DNA from 2 places in the Lysinibacillus sp. NPDC056959 genome. Region 2 is predicted to be linked to the other one. Evidence: predicted binding sites of a transcription regulator. Region 2 holds the regulator's gene; the other holds the start of a gene.
What was found. Region 2 encodes LexA, which represses DNA repair genes until DNA is damaged. Its sites were predicted from a motif close to CGAACATATGTTCG; they were not measured.

Region 1 (8,123 bases), on a different contig from region 2:
CTTGCATCACAGCATTTTCTAGTAATTGCAATGACTCTGAAAGTTGTTGTGGTCCATCGTCAACTCCGTATAATAAATGATTGTGAGTATCAACCATGCTCTATCATCTCCCTATTCCAATTCATCACCTAACTGTTTTTCACCAATTTGAATTATTATTAGTAGAAATTTTATTGCTGATAAATAAAGGCACTTATTGTATATATGCCTATTTTCATGGTAAATATGACAGTAGCTTACACACAACCAAGCTAAGAAAAATGCGCAAAAGCGCTGGAGAGGCCGAAGCAAAAGTAAACGCTCCACCACTTTTGCCCGAGGAAACGAAGCGACCTCGAGGATGTAGCGCTTTAGCCAAGATCCTCGAGGTCGCTTTAGGTATTGTACAGGCAAAAAATCTATAGTTTCCTTAACTATAAAAAAACGTCTTTTACTCTATTTTGAGTAAAAGACGTTTCTGTATGACAATTATTTTGCGTATTCTACGGCACGTGTTTCACGAATAACCGTTACTTTAATATGGCCTGGGTAATCAAGTTCTTCTTCAATTCGCTTACGGATATCTCTCGCTAAGCGATGTGAAGCCAAGTCATCAATTTTTTCAGGTTGTACGATAATACGGATTTCACGACCAGCTTGAATTGCAAAGGATTTTTCTACACCATCATAGCTTTCGGAAATTTCCTCTAACTTTTCAAGTCTACGGATATAGTTTTCAAGCGTCTCACTTCGAGCACCTGGACGAGCTGCTGATAACGCATCAGCTGCAGCTACTAACACGGCAATAACAGATGTTGCTTCAGTATCACCATGGTGAGAAGCAATACTGTTTATAACGACCGGATGTTCTTTGTATTTTGTAGCTAATTCCACACCGATTTCGACGTGGCTACCTTCAACTTCATGGTCAATTGCTTTACCAATATCATGTAATAAGCCTGCACGGCGAGCTAATGCTACATCTTCACCAAGTTCAGCAGCAAGTAAGCCTGCTAAATATGCGACTTCAATTGAATGTTTTAGGACGTTTTGTCCATAGCTTGTACGGTATTTCATGCGGCCTAAAATCTTCATTAAATCTGGATGTAAGTTATGAATGCCAATTTCAAATGTTGTTTGCTCACCTGTTTCGCGGATTTGTTCATCCACTTCACGACGAGCTTTTTCCACCATTTCCTCAATTCGAGCAGGGTGAATGCGGCCATCCTGTACAAGTTTTTCAAGTGCAAGTCGAGCCGTTTCACGACGAATTGGATCAAAGCCTGATAAAATAACTGCCTCTGGAGTATCATCAATAATTAAATCTATACCTGTTAACGTTTCCAAAGTTCGAATATTACGACCTTCACGACCAATAATACGACCTTTCATTTCATCATTTGGCAAGTTCACGACAGATACTGTTGTTTCTGCAACGTGATCTGCTGCAAAACGCTGTAGTGCCAGTGATAAAATTTCACGCGCTTTTTTATCTGACTCTTCCTTCGCACGTGTCTCAGCTTCCTTCGTCATCACAGCAATATCAGTTGCTAGCTCTTTTTCTACTTCTCCTAAGATAATAGCTTTTGCTTCATCTCTAGTTAAAGCCGAAACTCTTTCTAGCTCTGTTTTTTGCGAGGCAACGAGCTCGTCCACTTTGCTTTCCATCTGTTCAATATGCTGTTGTCTTTCGCTTAGAGCTTGTTCTTTACGCTCTAAACTTGCTTCTCTCTTATTTAGAGCATCATCTTTGCGATCAAGATTCTCTTCTCTTTGCAATAAACGGTTCTCTTGTTTCTGAAGCTCAGAACGACGTTCACGAATGTCATTTTCTGCTTCAGTACGAAATTTGTGAGTTTCATCTTTGGCTTCAAGTAGTGCTTCTTTCTTCAATGCCTCCGCTTCTCGTTTTCCTTCTTCAACGATTGTTTCAGCGACATGTTTAGCACCAGTGATTTTTGAGTCATTCACTTTTTTCATGTAGATATAGCTAACAGCGGCACCAACGATGAGTCCAAGCAAAGCGGAGATGATAGTAATTGCATCCATATGAACACCTCCTCTTGCTATTTGGGTAATACAGTTTCAGTCGGCGCATACATTCATTTCACCTTGGCATAATTATGTCCCGGATTTTGAATTGTGTTCAAGTATGCACGAGGACCGAAACGATGTCGGTCATTCGGTAAAGTCACTGGACGTGGTGTTTTACCTATGCAAATTAGTTAGCCGTTTTCGCAGGATGCGAAGCTTTAAGGCGAACGTTCTTATGCATCATTGTCTGTTCAAAATCTTGCCATTTGCCAGAGGCTTCAACTTCATTTACGAGATCTTTAAAAGCCTTTCCAAAATGAAGTCAAAATGTAATGTACTGCCTATTTAAAGTCATAATTCAGAAATTATACATATTTAATTGTATAGCTAGCCTCAAGCTCTGTCAAGGATAGTCGGGCATCTGTTCGCCTTTCAAAAGAAAAAAAGTCAGTCATATCCATTAGGAGAATTAATTACCTATTACTTTTACACTAACGTTAAATTTACTTTTTCATATTCATACGTAGAAGCAGTACTTAGGAAGTATTATTTTCTTTTGGTGGAAGCTATTTATTCCCGATGCTATATCAAATTTACGGTGAGGAAAATATGATCCCCACTTCCCTTTATGACGTTCAATCTATCACTTCTTTTATTCTATCCTTCGGTACCTCTTCTTATTGCCGACTCATTGCTCAATTGCCTTCATCACTAAATATATGGATATCCTAACAAATATTATACAACCACATTCACCAGTATGTGTAAAGAACAAATGCGCAAAAGCGCTCGTTTACATCCGACAAGCGCTGGAGAGTCCGAAGCAAAAGTAAACGCTCCATCACTTCTGCCCGAGGAATCGAAGCGACCTCGAGGATGTAGCGTTTTTGCCTAGACGCCGACTATGCTTTAGTTTATCCACAGGCAAAAAATCTATAGTTTCCTTAAAAAATAAAAAAAATGCATTGCTCTCACTATAAAGAGTGGGAACAATGCATTTATATTATTCATCTTCAAGAAGAAGCTTTAATTCATCATCCATATCTTCCTCTTCATCATGCGCAGCAATTGTATAAGATGAAGATGCAATACCGTAAGAAGCACGGATTTTATTTGCGATGTCGTCAAGCACTGCTGGATTTTCTTTTAAATACTGTTTAGCATTTTCACGACCTTGACCTAGGCGCTCATCACCGTAAGCGTACCAAGAACCGCTTTTTTGAACAATGTCTAGTTCAACACCTAAATCGACTGTTTCGCCCTCTTTTGAAATTCCTTCACCGTACATAATGTCAACTTCAGCTGTACGGAATGGTGGTGCTACTTTGTTTTTCACAATTTTAATTTTTGTACGGTTACCCATAATGTCATTGCCTTGTTTAATAGCTTCTGCACGACGTACTTCTAAGCGAACGGAGCTATAGAATTTAAGTGCACGTCCACCAGGTGTTGTTTCTGGGTTTCCGAACATAACACCAATTTTTTCACGTATTTGGTTAATGAAAATAGCAATTGTTTTTGATTTATTGATAGCACCTGAAAGTTTACGTAAGGCCTGAGACATTAAACGCGCTTGTAAACCAACATGCGAATCACCCATATCTCCTTCGATTTCCGCTTTCGGAACTAATGCTGCTACTGAGTCAATAACGATGATATCGATAGCACCACTACGTACTAATGCTTCTGCGATTTCAAGCGCCTGTTCTCCTGTATCTGGTTGAGATAATAAAAGCTCATCAATATTGACACCCAATTTTTGTGCATATATTGGATCTAATGCATGCTCAGCATCGATAAACGCTGCTTGTCCACCATTTGCCTGAACCTCTGCAATGGCATGAAGTGCAACCGTTGTTTTACCTGATGATTCAGGGCCGTATACTTCAATAATACGTCCACGTGGATAACCACCTACACCTAATGCAGCATCAAGTGCTAGCGAACCACTTGAAGATGTAGCAATTTCTAAATCCGTCTTTTCGCCAAGTTTCATGATAGAACCTTTACCAAAGTTCTTTTCAATTTGTTTTAACGCCTGTTCTAAGGCTGCTTTACGATCACTCATTCATTTTCCTCCTTCGAAAACTGTTCACTGTTTTTCTCTATCTCTACTATACTTGTTTTTAAGAGAAGACGCAAGAAAAAAGCGAACGTTTATTCGTTTTTCTTCAAAATAAAAATTTGGGTAACTTTCCATTACCCAAATTTCTATTTTCAACTATATTATGGACCATCACCAAAACGTGTGGTTGATTTTCGTTCCGGCTGGGCGCCTTCCTAGGGGCGTCCAGTCTCCACTCAACTTATTTACATAGTAGACATTTTAACAAAAGTCATCCGCAACTTTTGGTGATGAACCTATATTATGCCGGGGCAAATTAATTAACGTTTTTTAAAGCCTCTTTCTTCTAAAAGCTGCATTAAATAATGACAAGTAAATTTCGCAGCCCGCAGTCGATTTGTATTACGCATGCCCGATAAATGAAGTAAGTACGTGATTGGTTTCTCATCACCAATTGCGATACCAATCCAAACCGTCCCTACTGGTTGATGATCATGGGCTGTAGGACCTGCTGCACCTGTTAATCCAATACCAATATTAGTATCAAATTTTTCACGTACAGCGCTAGCCATAGCTGCTGCACATTCACTGCTTACAATCCCATGTGTAGTTAATAATTCTTTAGAAATACCGAGCTGCTTTATTTTAGCCTCTTCTGTATACGTAACAACGCCACCAACTAGGGCATCCCCAACACCTGGTATTTCTGCAAGCTCAGACTGAAATAATCCCGCTGTTAAACTTTCTGCCGCAGAAATTGTTAACTGATTATCTAGTAACATTTCTACTGTTTTAGAGGCTAGAGAATCATCATCTATACCGTATTGATAGTCACCTACAAGCGCTTGGATCTCTGCTACCTTTGCAGCAATAAGCTGCTGTGCTTCTTGCTCCGTTTCTGCCTTGGCAGTCACACGCAGTGTAACTTCGCCGTCAGAAGCAAGTGGCGCAACAGTTGGGTTTGTTTGCGAATCTAAAATGGCTTGGACACGTACTTCAAGCTCTGCCTCTCCAATGCCATAAAAACGCATAACATGCGATAGTATAACCCCTCCAGCATTTAACATCGCACTAAGCTTTGGCTTTGCTTCAAACTGGAACATCGGCTCAAGCTCTTTAGGTGGCCCCGGAAGCAAAATATAAGTACGCTCATCTTTCGTTAGTATCATACCAGGTGCCATACCATGATGGTTTGCAAGCACCTCACTACCTGCTAATATTAAAGCCTGCTTACGATTATTGTCCGTCATTGGACGTCCTCGCTTTGCAAAAAATTGCTCAATATATGTCAGCGCGATATCGTCAAATTCAAGAGTAACGCCAAGATGATGAGCAATCGTTTCCTTTGTTAAATCATCCTTCGTAGGTCCAAGCCCACCAGAAAAAATGATTAAATCAGCACGAGACTCTGCAATGGAAATAGCTTCTTCTAAACGTTGTGCATTATCTCCAACTACAGTGTGATAATACACATTTATCCCTAATTCGGACAACTGACTAGAAATAAACTTTGCATTTGTGTTCGAAATCTGACCAAGCAATAACTCTGAGCCAACTGCAAGAATTTCAGCATTCATGATCCTCAAGACCTCTCTTATTTAGAATCGAGTAAGGCACGTCGATTTAGATAGAAATAATCCCATCCAGACCATAGTGTAAAGAACAATGCAATATATAACATAATTGTATCAAACGGAATACCAATAAGTGTAAATATTGTATTGTGTAAAAGTGCTGCTCCGATGGCCACAATTTGGGCCCACGTTTTAATTTTACCAAGCTGGTTGGCCGCAACAACTTCTCCTTCACCTGCCAATATTAAACGAAGACCAGTTACTGCAAACTCACGGCTAATAATTATAATTATTATCCATGCAGGCGCCATAGTAAGCTCTACCATTAAAATAAAAGCTGCTGAAACTAGTAATTTGTCAGCAAGTGGGTCTAAAAATTTACCAAATGTTGTCACAAGATTATACTTACGTGCGTAATAACCATCCACCCAATCAGTCGCTGAAGCAAAAATAAAAATAAGTGCACCTACAAAATGATGAACAGGCATATCCGCACCGAATAGTGACATTGTTCCCCAGCCAAAATCAAACATCATAACAATGACAAAGAACGGAATAAGTAAGATTCGAGAGATGGTAATTTTATTTGGAATGTTCATTTTTCTAACACCTTTCATGATGAAAGAAAGTAGTCATCACTAGATGACTACTATTCTTTATTGAAATTGATGACGATGTTTTGCGTTACAGCTTGCTGTGCATACGTTAAAGGCTCGTCATTAATGTATACCTTGGCTTGCGTTGAATTACCTAAACGGATACGAGCATAATTTTGAGATGTTGCGTCAAATTCTACTACTTCTCCTGCATTATATACACGAGTATCTGTTAGTATTTCTTGTTGCTGTTGGTCTCGAATACCGATAAATGTAGGACCTGATACTTCGATACGTATTTTAAATGTATCTGCACCTGTTAACGTATATGAAGTTGTAGCACCATCCGCTTCAACAGTCCCTGCTGAAATCGATTGCTTAACCTCTTCAGTTTCGTCAGGTGTTTCCTTTGCTGAATCTGTTGACTCTTGTTTGTCATTTGATTGAGCTTTTTTATTTTCTTTTTCTTTATCTTTTTCTGTATCTATAGGTTTTGCTTTTGTATCGTATTGCATTTCTGGAGGCGTCTCATCTCCAGCATTCGGTACTGCACTATTTTTAGACTGCATGAGTACCCAAATTACTACAATAATGACAATGATAAATAAACCAACGATTATTTTCGGCATTGCCTCCATCATTTTAGTAGAAGGGCCTTTTGAAATTTTTCTTCTACTTGGACTATTCGTCATCGATTGACTTACTTGATTGTTTGAAGTACCTGGTAGCTCACTTTTATACGTTTCTAAAATTTCCTCTGCGTTCAAATCAACGGCGTCAGCATATTGTTTGATAAAAGCTCGTACATAAAATGAACCAGGCATGATCGAATAATTGCCCTCTTCAATACCTATTAAATAACGCTTTTGTATTTTCGTTATTTCTTGTAAATCGTCTAAACTGTAGCCTTTAGACAGTCTCGCCTCTTTCAGTCGAGTCCCTAATTCTGCCACTCAAAACACCTACTTTAACATCAATTTAAAAATTAAATCCTAAAATCCTCCAAATGAATTGGATTCGGACATCATATGGTTTTTTTCCATTATTTCATACGTAATTTCTTCATCTGGGTGATGACGTAATTCAATGATATAATCAAAATCCTCTATCCTATAATCTGAATGCTGAACAAACATGTCTGGATGCTCGACGACCTTTATGGAAGGCATATTCATCATTTCACGCACTAGTTGTAAATGCCGCTCATCAGATGAACGACGTGTTACAATGCCATCTAATATAAAAATATTATTGTCACTGAATTCATCACCTGCGAGTTTATTGCGAACAGTCTGCTTAATCATTGTAGATGATAAAAAAATCCATTTTTTATTGGCACATACACTAGCCGCTACAATCGATTCAGTTTTTCCAACTCGAGGCATTCCACGTATTCCTATGAGCTTATGCCCTTCTTTTTTAAATAGCTCAGCCATAAAGTCAACTAAAATACCAAGTTCATCTCGGACGAAGCGGAAGGTATTTTTTTCATCTGCATCTCGAGGAATATAATGACCGTGCCTTATGGCTAAACGATCACGGAGTTTTGGTTGTCGAAATTTGGTTACGTTAATATGTTCCATTGTCGAAACAATTGTACGAAAACGCTCAATTGTCTCATCGTTGTCTGTATGCACTAACATACCACGTCGATCCTCATCGACACCATTTATTGAAATAATATTGACACGAAGCATCCCTAAAAGTGAAGCAATATCTCCTAATAATCCAGGGCGATTCACCTGAATTTCATATTCAAAGTACCAATCGCTCAAACACACTCGTTCCCTTCCTATTAGTTAACGTAAAAAATCCCTTATAAGTTCCATCATAGCTGATTTTTTATGTAATGGAAAGTTAGAATACATGGAATTA
Region 2 (8,123 bases):
GAGAAGAAACTAATGTGAAATTTCATACAAGGGGGAAAATGAAATGTTTATCAAAACGAACAGACTATTAATAAGAGAATTCGAAGTTCAAGATTGGCAAGCTGTCTATGAATATACTTCAAATCCAACTGTGATGAAGTATATTCCAGAGGGCGTTTTTAATGAGGAGCAAGCAAAAAAGTTTGTTTCAGAAAATAGCGGTGAAAAAGCAAAACACTTCCCTATTATTTTACTAAGTGAAAATTTTGTTATTGGCCATATTGTTTTCCATCAATACTTTGGTGATCATACGTACGAAATTGGCTGGGTATTGAATCCGAGCTATTACAACAATGGATACGCCTCAGAAGCAGCAAAAGCTGTACTGGACTATGGATTTAAAGAAATGAAACTGCATAGAATTATTGCAACTTGCCAGCCGGAAAATATCCCATCCTATAAAGTGATGGAGAAAATCGGCATGAGACGCGAGGGTTATTTTAAAAAATGTATTCCAAATAAAGATGAGTGGTGGGTAACTAAACTGTTACGACGAATTTAAATAAAACTATACAAATCTGTATAGAAACATAGATTTATAACAGAATACCCTTCGTATCAAGCGATTGGTGCGAACTCCACGTTAATTGCTTTTAACTCCTAAAGCCTTGTGACCAAAGTGGAGCTGGAAACGGCAGACGTAACGGTGCGAAAGCAGAAAAAACAACAAGGATGGCATAAGCTGAAAAAAATCACTCAGTGTCCGTAAAGGATCATCGTGACAACGGAAAACGGTGGCGCTAAGTGCTTTGGCAATGGATGTTTAGCAGCGAAACTCCTAAATCTCTCATGAGACAAGGAAGACGTTCAACGACTATCTCCTTGAGGGAGAGTAAAACCGCAAGCGAATGGCGGAAGAAAAATGTGGCTCTTATCAGAGGATAAGATGAAGATATAGTCTGCGCTTATGTGAAAGCATAAGAGGTCTACTCGTGAGAGAAAGACTGCATGAAGGGTTGCGCCTTCGTGTGAACAAGAAAAATATATACAACTATAAAAATGTTAACAACCTCTCTAAATAGGGTAATAGATTTTATCCTAGTGAAAGAGAGGTGGTACGCATGGAATTAATGTCCATTGGGAAATTTGCTAAACAAAAGTTGGTCATTGGCTATTGTCGAGTCAGTACATCAAGTCAAGGTGAAAAACAATGATAATGGCGACAAAGATAAGACTAAAGCCAACTAAAGAACAAGAGGTTTTGTTTTGGAAGTCTGCGGGGACTGCGAGATGGGCTTATAATTATTTCTTGGCTGAAAGTGAACGTATTTATAATGACGAGAAGCGTACAGTCAAAGAGGGCGAAGTTCGTAAAAAAATCAATAACGAACTGAAACCAACAACGCATAAATGGCTTAAGGAAGTCGGGAGCAATGTGATGAAACAAGCGGTGAAAGATGCTGACATCGCTAGAAAGCGTTGGTTCGAAGGCTTGACTGAAAAGCCAAGGTTCAAAAGCAGACGAAGAAGTAAAGTTAGTTTTTATGTAAATTACGAAAGTTTAAAACGAACAAATGAAGGTTTTAGAGGTGAAAAGATTGGCAATGTGAAAACTTGCAATGCGCTTCCTAGGCTTAAAAAAGGTCATAAATATTCAAATCCACGCATTTCATTTGACGGACGAAATTGGTTCTTAAATCGGATATGAGCAAGAATTTGAACCATATGATTTGAAAGGCGAAAGTTTAGGAATTGATGTAGGTATTGAAAAATTGGCAGTTTGTTCTGATGGTGAGTTCAAAAAGAACATCAACAAAACCAAAGAAGTCAAACGATTAGAGCGAAAGTTGAAACGAGAACAACGACAACTAGCTCGGAAGCTTGAGGCCAACACGAAAGAGTATACTAAAAACCGAAAGCCAACCTATAAAATACCTTTAAAGAATATGAAAAATATTCAAAAACAAAACACTGCAATCCGTAATTTATATATGCGACTTAACGATATCCGAACAAATCATTTACATAAGTGTTCTAATGAGATTGTGAAAACCAAGCCATCTCGTATTGTAATGGAGCATTTACATGTAAAAGGGTTGATGAGAAATAAACATCTGGCGAAGGCGGTAGCTGGGCAAAAGCTATATGAATTCAAACGGCAAATTCAATACAAATGTCAAAAATACGGAATTGAATTTGTTGAAGCTGACAGGTGGTATCCATCATTCAAAACTTGTTCTAGTTGTGGACAAATCAAAATCGATTTGAGATTGAAAGACAGATTATTTATCTGCTCTTGCGGATTAAAGTTGGATAGAGATTTGAACGCAAGCATTACCTTAGCAAATTACTCGATCTAAGGAATTTAACTGAAGCTAAGCCTTAGATGTGTACGCAACGATACTGCGGAATTTAAGCCTTTGGAGAGTCATACTAAATGGCAGTAGCTTTTTGCGAAATCAGACTCGGAGAATAAGGAAGACACACATACGAAAGTCGGAAGATATAAGTTGTGTCACAGTAGAGATGGCTACATTTTTTAAGAAATGTATATATTTTTCGTATCGGATGAATACTACTATGCTGTCTTAGATGAGGAATGGGTATAAGATATTTTCGTTATTCTGATAAGTCGAGTTCTAAATCTTCGTTTTAAAATAGATGGGAGAACTATATGAAAAAGACCGCTATATTATTGTATCCCCAATTTAGTGAATATGAATTGAGTGTAGCATTATCTATATTAATGCAAGGAGATAAACCCATTGTTACTGTTGGGTTAAACACTGAAAAAATCAAAGGGGAATCTGGGTTATCTTGTATAGCCGATACACAAATAAGTGAAGTTAATCTTGACGAAATTGATAGCTTGTTGCTACCTGGATGTATGGATATAGCTTCCCTAATAAATGAGCAAGAATTAATTGATTTTATTGGTAATGCGAATGCCAAAGGAGCAACAATTGCAAGTATCTCTAGTTCTCCATCTCTTTTAGCGAAAGCCGGAGTATTAAAAAACAGAAAGTATACTGTTGGATTGCCGCTAGAAGTTATAAGAAAATTAGACTTCTTCGATCTTAATCATTTCTCTGAAGACCTAGTTGTCCAAGATGGAAACATCATAACTGCAAGAGGTAGAGGTTTTATACAATTTGGTATTACTGTGGGTAAAGCCCTACATCTCTCTTTTGATGAAAATTGGTACCGAGAATAACGAAATAGCTCTAATTGATATGAAAGATTACTACAGTAAAAGATGGCAAGTTGCTTTTCAAACATTATAGAGAATATTGAGCAAGAGAGGTAGAAATGGCTACTTCTCTTATTTTATTTCCAAAATGTCCAATCTATCCACCACTTTGGCGTTTCTATCCACGTTTTTCACTGTTCTATCCGTCACTTTGCCGATTCTATCCACCATTTTCACTGTTCTATCCGTCACTACTCGTTCCTTCACCTTCATATAAAGCCTTTAAAAAGAAAAAAATCAGTAGGAAAACTCCCACTGATTAAAACGTTACTTTATTTCGTTTCCCTCTAAATGTTCCCGATATCTCCTATGGACAGTGGCTTTGCTTACGTCAAAGCCTAGCCCCCTAAGAGTCATAGCTATTTCCTCAAATGTGAAGCCTCGATTGCGGAGTTTAACGATCTCTTCTATAGGGACATCTTTACGTTCCTGGCCGTTTGGGTTTCCTCGGTTAGATAAATTATTTTCAGGGCGGTAGCCATTTTCAACTGCCCGACGCATGCCACGACGTATTTTAGCATTGTGGATTCTACGCTGGTACTCCTCTACAATTGCTAAAATTTCTAGGAGCATCGTATCCATTTCATTTAATTGTACAGGTCCCGCGTCTCGCATAGAGAAAACATTAGTTTCAGTTTTCTGCAATAAATGCAAAACGGCCATTCGAGCATTTCCACGTCCTAAACGTGTTTCATCCTGCACAAATAATGCTGTTACTTCTTTTTCTTTTATGAAATCGAGCATTTCTAGTAATCCTTCTCGTTCCACATCATAACCGCTATGCTTATCCTTAAAAACAAGTTTCACTTCGTAGCCCTGTTCTTTAGCATAGCGTACTAACTCCTCCTCCTGTCGCTCTAATGAGGAGCTTTGTGTCTCTTTTTCTGTACTCACACGGCAATAGACAACAGCCGATTGTTGTTTTGTTATCATTTTACATTTCTCGCAATTTCAATTGAATTTATAGAATTGGGTTGGTCGTCACCCACTACTGGAATCACTAGAGAATTACCTGCAATAATTCGTACGTTCGATAATTCATTTTCGGCCTTAACAAGCTTAATCCATTCATCCGATTTCATTTTACCACGGTATTGTTCGGCTAACGACCATAAACTATCACCATGTTCGACTTCAATTTCTGCGTATGTGACATCCCCTGGATCTGTTATAAAAAGATATGCTGTAAATAGTAGACAAGCTCCTAATAAAGTTGTAATATGTGGATTTTTTTTTAACCAGTTCATGTGAATAACCCCTTTTCAAGAATGTTCGTTCGGAATATATGTTCTTATAATAATGCGAACAAACGTTTTTGTCAAACACTTTTCGAACCTATGTTTGCTTAAGTGTTCGCATTCTGCTATACTACTAATAAGTAGAATGACTAGAAAAAAGAGGTGAGCAATCATGAAAAAAGTTTCGAAAAGACAAGAGGCCATATTAGATTTCATTAAAGAAGAGGTACGCACAAAGGGGTATCCACCATCTGTACGTGAGATTGGTGAAGCAGTTGGACTTGCTTCAAGCTCTACAGTTCATGGACATTTAGCTCGTTTGGAGCAAAAAGGCTTAATCCGACGCGACCCAACTAAACCACGTGCCATTGAAATTCTAGAGCCAGAGGATTCTATTCAAAAGCAACATGTTATACATGTCCCACTTGTTGGGAAAGTTACTGCAGGTTCTCCGATAACTGCTGTTGAAAATATCGATGAATATTTCCCACTACCGGATATTTATGGTACAAGTGAAGATCAGTTATTTATGCTAGAAATTATGGGTGAATCAATGATTGAAGCTGGCATTTTAGACGGAGATTTAGTTATTGTTAAACAAAAATCTACAGCTGATAATGGTGATATTGTAGTAGCAATGACTGAAGAGAATGAAGCAACAGTAAAGCGTTTCTTTAAGGAAAAAAGTCATTTCCGTTTACAGCCTGAAAACGCAACAATGGAGCCAATTATCGTAGACCAAGTTTCTATTTTGGGCCATGTTGTAGGTCTTTATCGCCGTGTTCATTAAAAGTATCTCAATAGCAACGTATAAAAAGAGGATTTTATGTTCGCAAATGGGCATATACCTCTTTTTTCTTATTTTTTGAGTGCCTTTTTATACACTAAAAAAGAACCCACTGTATAATGGATTCTTCCCTCTAGCAATGTCTTTAGTTAATTTAAAAAAGCTCATCCCCATAACGTGGGGGTGATTTTCGTTCCGGCCGGGTGCTTTGTTGCTGCCGCTTCGCTTTCGCACAGTTAAAACATTTGTTGCTGCCGCTTCGCTTTCGCACAGTTAAAACATTTGTTGCTGCCGCTTTGCTTTCGCTACAGAAAACATTTGTTGCTGCCGCTTTGCTTTCGCTACAGAAAACATTTGCCGCTGACGCTTCGCTTTCGCGCAGAGCTTCCTAGGGGCGTCCGATGAGCCGCTTTTATGGCATACATCTATTTTTTCATGTTTATCACCAAGGTTATCTTGCCATTGATACAAAATTCTATTCCGTAATGCTTATAAAGTTTTATGCCTCTACCTTGAATTTCAAACTCGCCTTTACAAATGCAGAGAATAATTTTTTTGATGCTTCATCTCCTACAATGGCTAGCTCTTCAGGATGCCATTGTACTGCTAGACAAAATGGTAAATCTTCGTGTACTACGGCTTCAACGATACCATCACTTGATTTAGCTGCCACTTTCAATTTTTCTGCTGCTGCGTTTATTGCCTGATGATGAAATGAATTTACCGCTATTTTTTCTTCCTCGATAATTGTTGTTAATAATGTATCCGGTGTTAGATGAACATGATGTGTAGCAACGCCCCGTGCCGCTTGTTGCGTATGCTTTATTAATTTTTTACTATGATATTCACTATCAATGTCCTGATAGAGTGTGCCTCCAAATGCAACATTCAGCATTTGAATCCCTCGACAAATCCCGAAAATCGGCATTTTCCGAATAGAGGCCGCTTCAATCAATGAAAGTTCTACTGAATCCCTTTCCGGATGAATCTTCCCTAACTTTGGTGTAGGTTCTGCACCAAAAAGAAATGGATGTACATCATGTCCGCCCGATAGTAATAATCCGTCCGTCAACGATAAAATTTGTGCTACATCCTCTTCAACTCCAATCGGAATTATAAGAGGTACACCCCCAGCTTCAATTATACTTTTGCTATAAGCAGCATTTAATCTTGAGGACAAATCATCCTCCGCAAAGGCTGTTATTCCGATAATTGGTTTCATCTTATCCCCTCCATGATCTTTATCTAGCATTAACTACCTATAAAAGCTTGAAGACTATTAATCATCGAAGGACTCCCCCACTGATTAATTACCAAAATCCAAGATACCAATTCATCAACGCATCCCCATAGAAATAGATAATAAGAGCAGCTAAAGCAATAGAAGGTCCGAATGGTATAGGCGTTTTTCTTCCCTGTCCGCGTACTTTTAACATTACTATTCCAACAATCATGCCAATGACAGCAGCTAAAAATAGCGTTAGAAGTGCATGTATTGTCCCGAGTACAAGACCAAGTAAAAAGAATAATTTAATATCGCCACCACCCATTCCACCTCTTGATAGGACAGCTATACAATATAATATGCCAAAACCTACCAAAGCACCAACTATACTGTCCCACCACGGAGACAAAGGAGATATGACGCGTCCCAAAACTAGCAATGGTAAAAAGAATAATAGCACTTTATCGGGTATAAGCATATAAGCAAAATCCGACACGACAATAATGACTAATAATGAAATAAATAATAGCGCTACAAAAAATTCTGCACTAAAGCCTAATTTCCAATAAGCAAATGTAAATAACATGCCTGTTATAAGTTCCATCAATGGATAAAGCCAAGAAATTTTTTGCCCACAGCTTCGGCATTTTCTCCCAAGAAATACATAGGACAAAACAGGTACCAAATCAAATGCCGTCAACTGTCTCTTACAAGAAGTGCAATGCGAGGGTGGACGCACAATGGACTCCTTCAGAGGCACACGTAAACCAACTACATTAAAAAATGAGCCTAAAACGAGCCCAAATATGAAAACTGTAATTGTATAAGCAATCTCCATTTTTATTTCCTCCTATACTAATAGACGCCCATACATTGGAAGTATGCGCGCCAATCAATCTATTGTTGTCCTTCATAATAGAACGTCGTTACTTGTATGGTAGATTTTAAGGTTGGATCGGCGTCCTCCTGGAATTTCTCTTCTTCACCAGTCAATGTGAAATCGATAGCATCAATTTTCATCACACGATCAATTTTTTCAATCTCTTTTATAAACTCAACCATCGCATTATTATCCAGTGCAACAACATCAATATTAAATGTTACTAATTTTAATTCCTTTGGTAAGGAATCTTTATTGAAAGTAGCCGATGGTATTTTATCTTTCGCTTCAGGTGATTCATCATTCTTAGCAGTAGCTTGTTCATCCGCTTCAGTTGCAGATTGCTCTGTATCAGCCAGTTCCTCAGAATTTGTCAAATTGGGATCTGTCATAGTAGAATCCATTACGAGTGAATCATAATTATTAAAATCCATAGCTTCTACCCGTGTCCCCGTCACCGCTTCAATCTCTTCAATATTTCGAATTACTTCATCAATAGCTCGAGTTTGAGGTACTTTTTTATGTAATGTTAAATTACTTGCACTAGCTGATTTGCCATTCTCTTCAATTAAAGCAATCTGCTTCTGAATAGTAGACATTTCTTGTTGAAGGGAGCTAATTGAACTTTCCTTCGCATCTACTTCTTCTAACTTAGGTGTTACTAAATAGTAATATAGCGCAAATAAAATGGCTGCAATGAAAGCTGTTAAGATAAGAATCGTTGAATTTTTACTATTAGTCATGATTCTCTACCTCCAGCGAGA

Region 1: recA (recombinase RecA) is a predicted target of LexA. The motif match lies at 4,164-4,177, and genes of this name have one in related genera.

What each region holds. Positions count from the first base shown of each region.
Region 1 is NZ_JBHURE010000001.1:29,804-37,926, forward strand. Features, by position in the region: gene ACFTQ7_RS00140 (tyrosine-protein phosphatase) at 1-97, opposite strand, end outside; gene rny (ribonuclease Y) at 469-2,028, opposite strand; gene recA (recombinase RecA) at 3,017-4,081, opposite strand; gene ACFTQ7_RS00155 (competence/damage-inducible protein A) at 4,399-5,655, opposite strand; gene pgsA (CDP-diacylglycerol--glycerol-3-phosphate 3-phosphatidyltransferase) at 5,673-6,251, opposite strand; gene ACFTQ7_RS00165 (helix-turn-helix domain-containing protein) at 6,302-7,201, opposite strand; gene ACFTQ7_RS00170 (DUF3388 domain-containing protein) at 7,241-8,023, opposite strand.
Region 2 is NZ_JBHURE010000010.1:98,936-107,058, forward strand. Features, by position in the region: gene ACFTQ7_RS13720 (GNAT family N-acetyltransferase) at 44-541, shown strand; partial or broken gene ACFTQ7_RS13725 (RNA-guided endonuclease InsQ/TnpB family protein) at 1,190-2,339, shown strand; gene ACFTQ7_RS13730 (DJ-1/PfpI family protein) at 2,654-3,193, shown strand; gene ACFTQ7_RS13735 (YneB family resolvase-like protein) at 3,497-4,162, opposite strand; gene yneA (cell division suppressor protein YneA) at 4,159-4,476, opposite strand; gene lexA (transcriptional repressor LexA) at 4,640-5,257, shown strand; gene ACFTQ7_RS13750 (hypothetical protein) at 5,528-5,725, opposite strand; gene ACFTQ7_RS13755 (gamma-glutamyl-gamma-aminobutyrate hydrolase family protein) at 5,754-6,476, opposite strand; gene ACFTQ7_RS13760 (prepilin peptidase) at 6,565-7,317, opposite strand; gene ACFTQ7_RS13765 (potassium transporter) at 7,377-8,102, opposite strand; gene ACFTQ7_RS13770 (PilN domain-containing protein) at 8,099-8,123, opposite strand, start outside.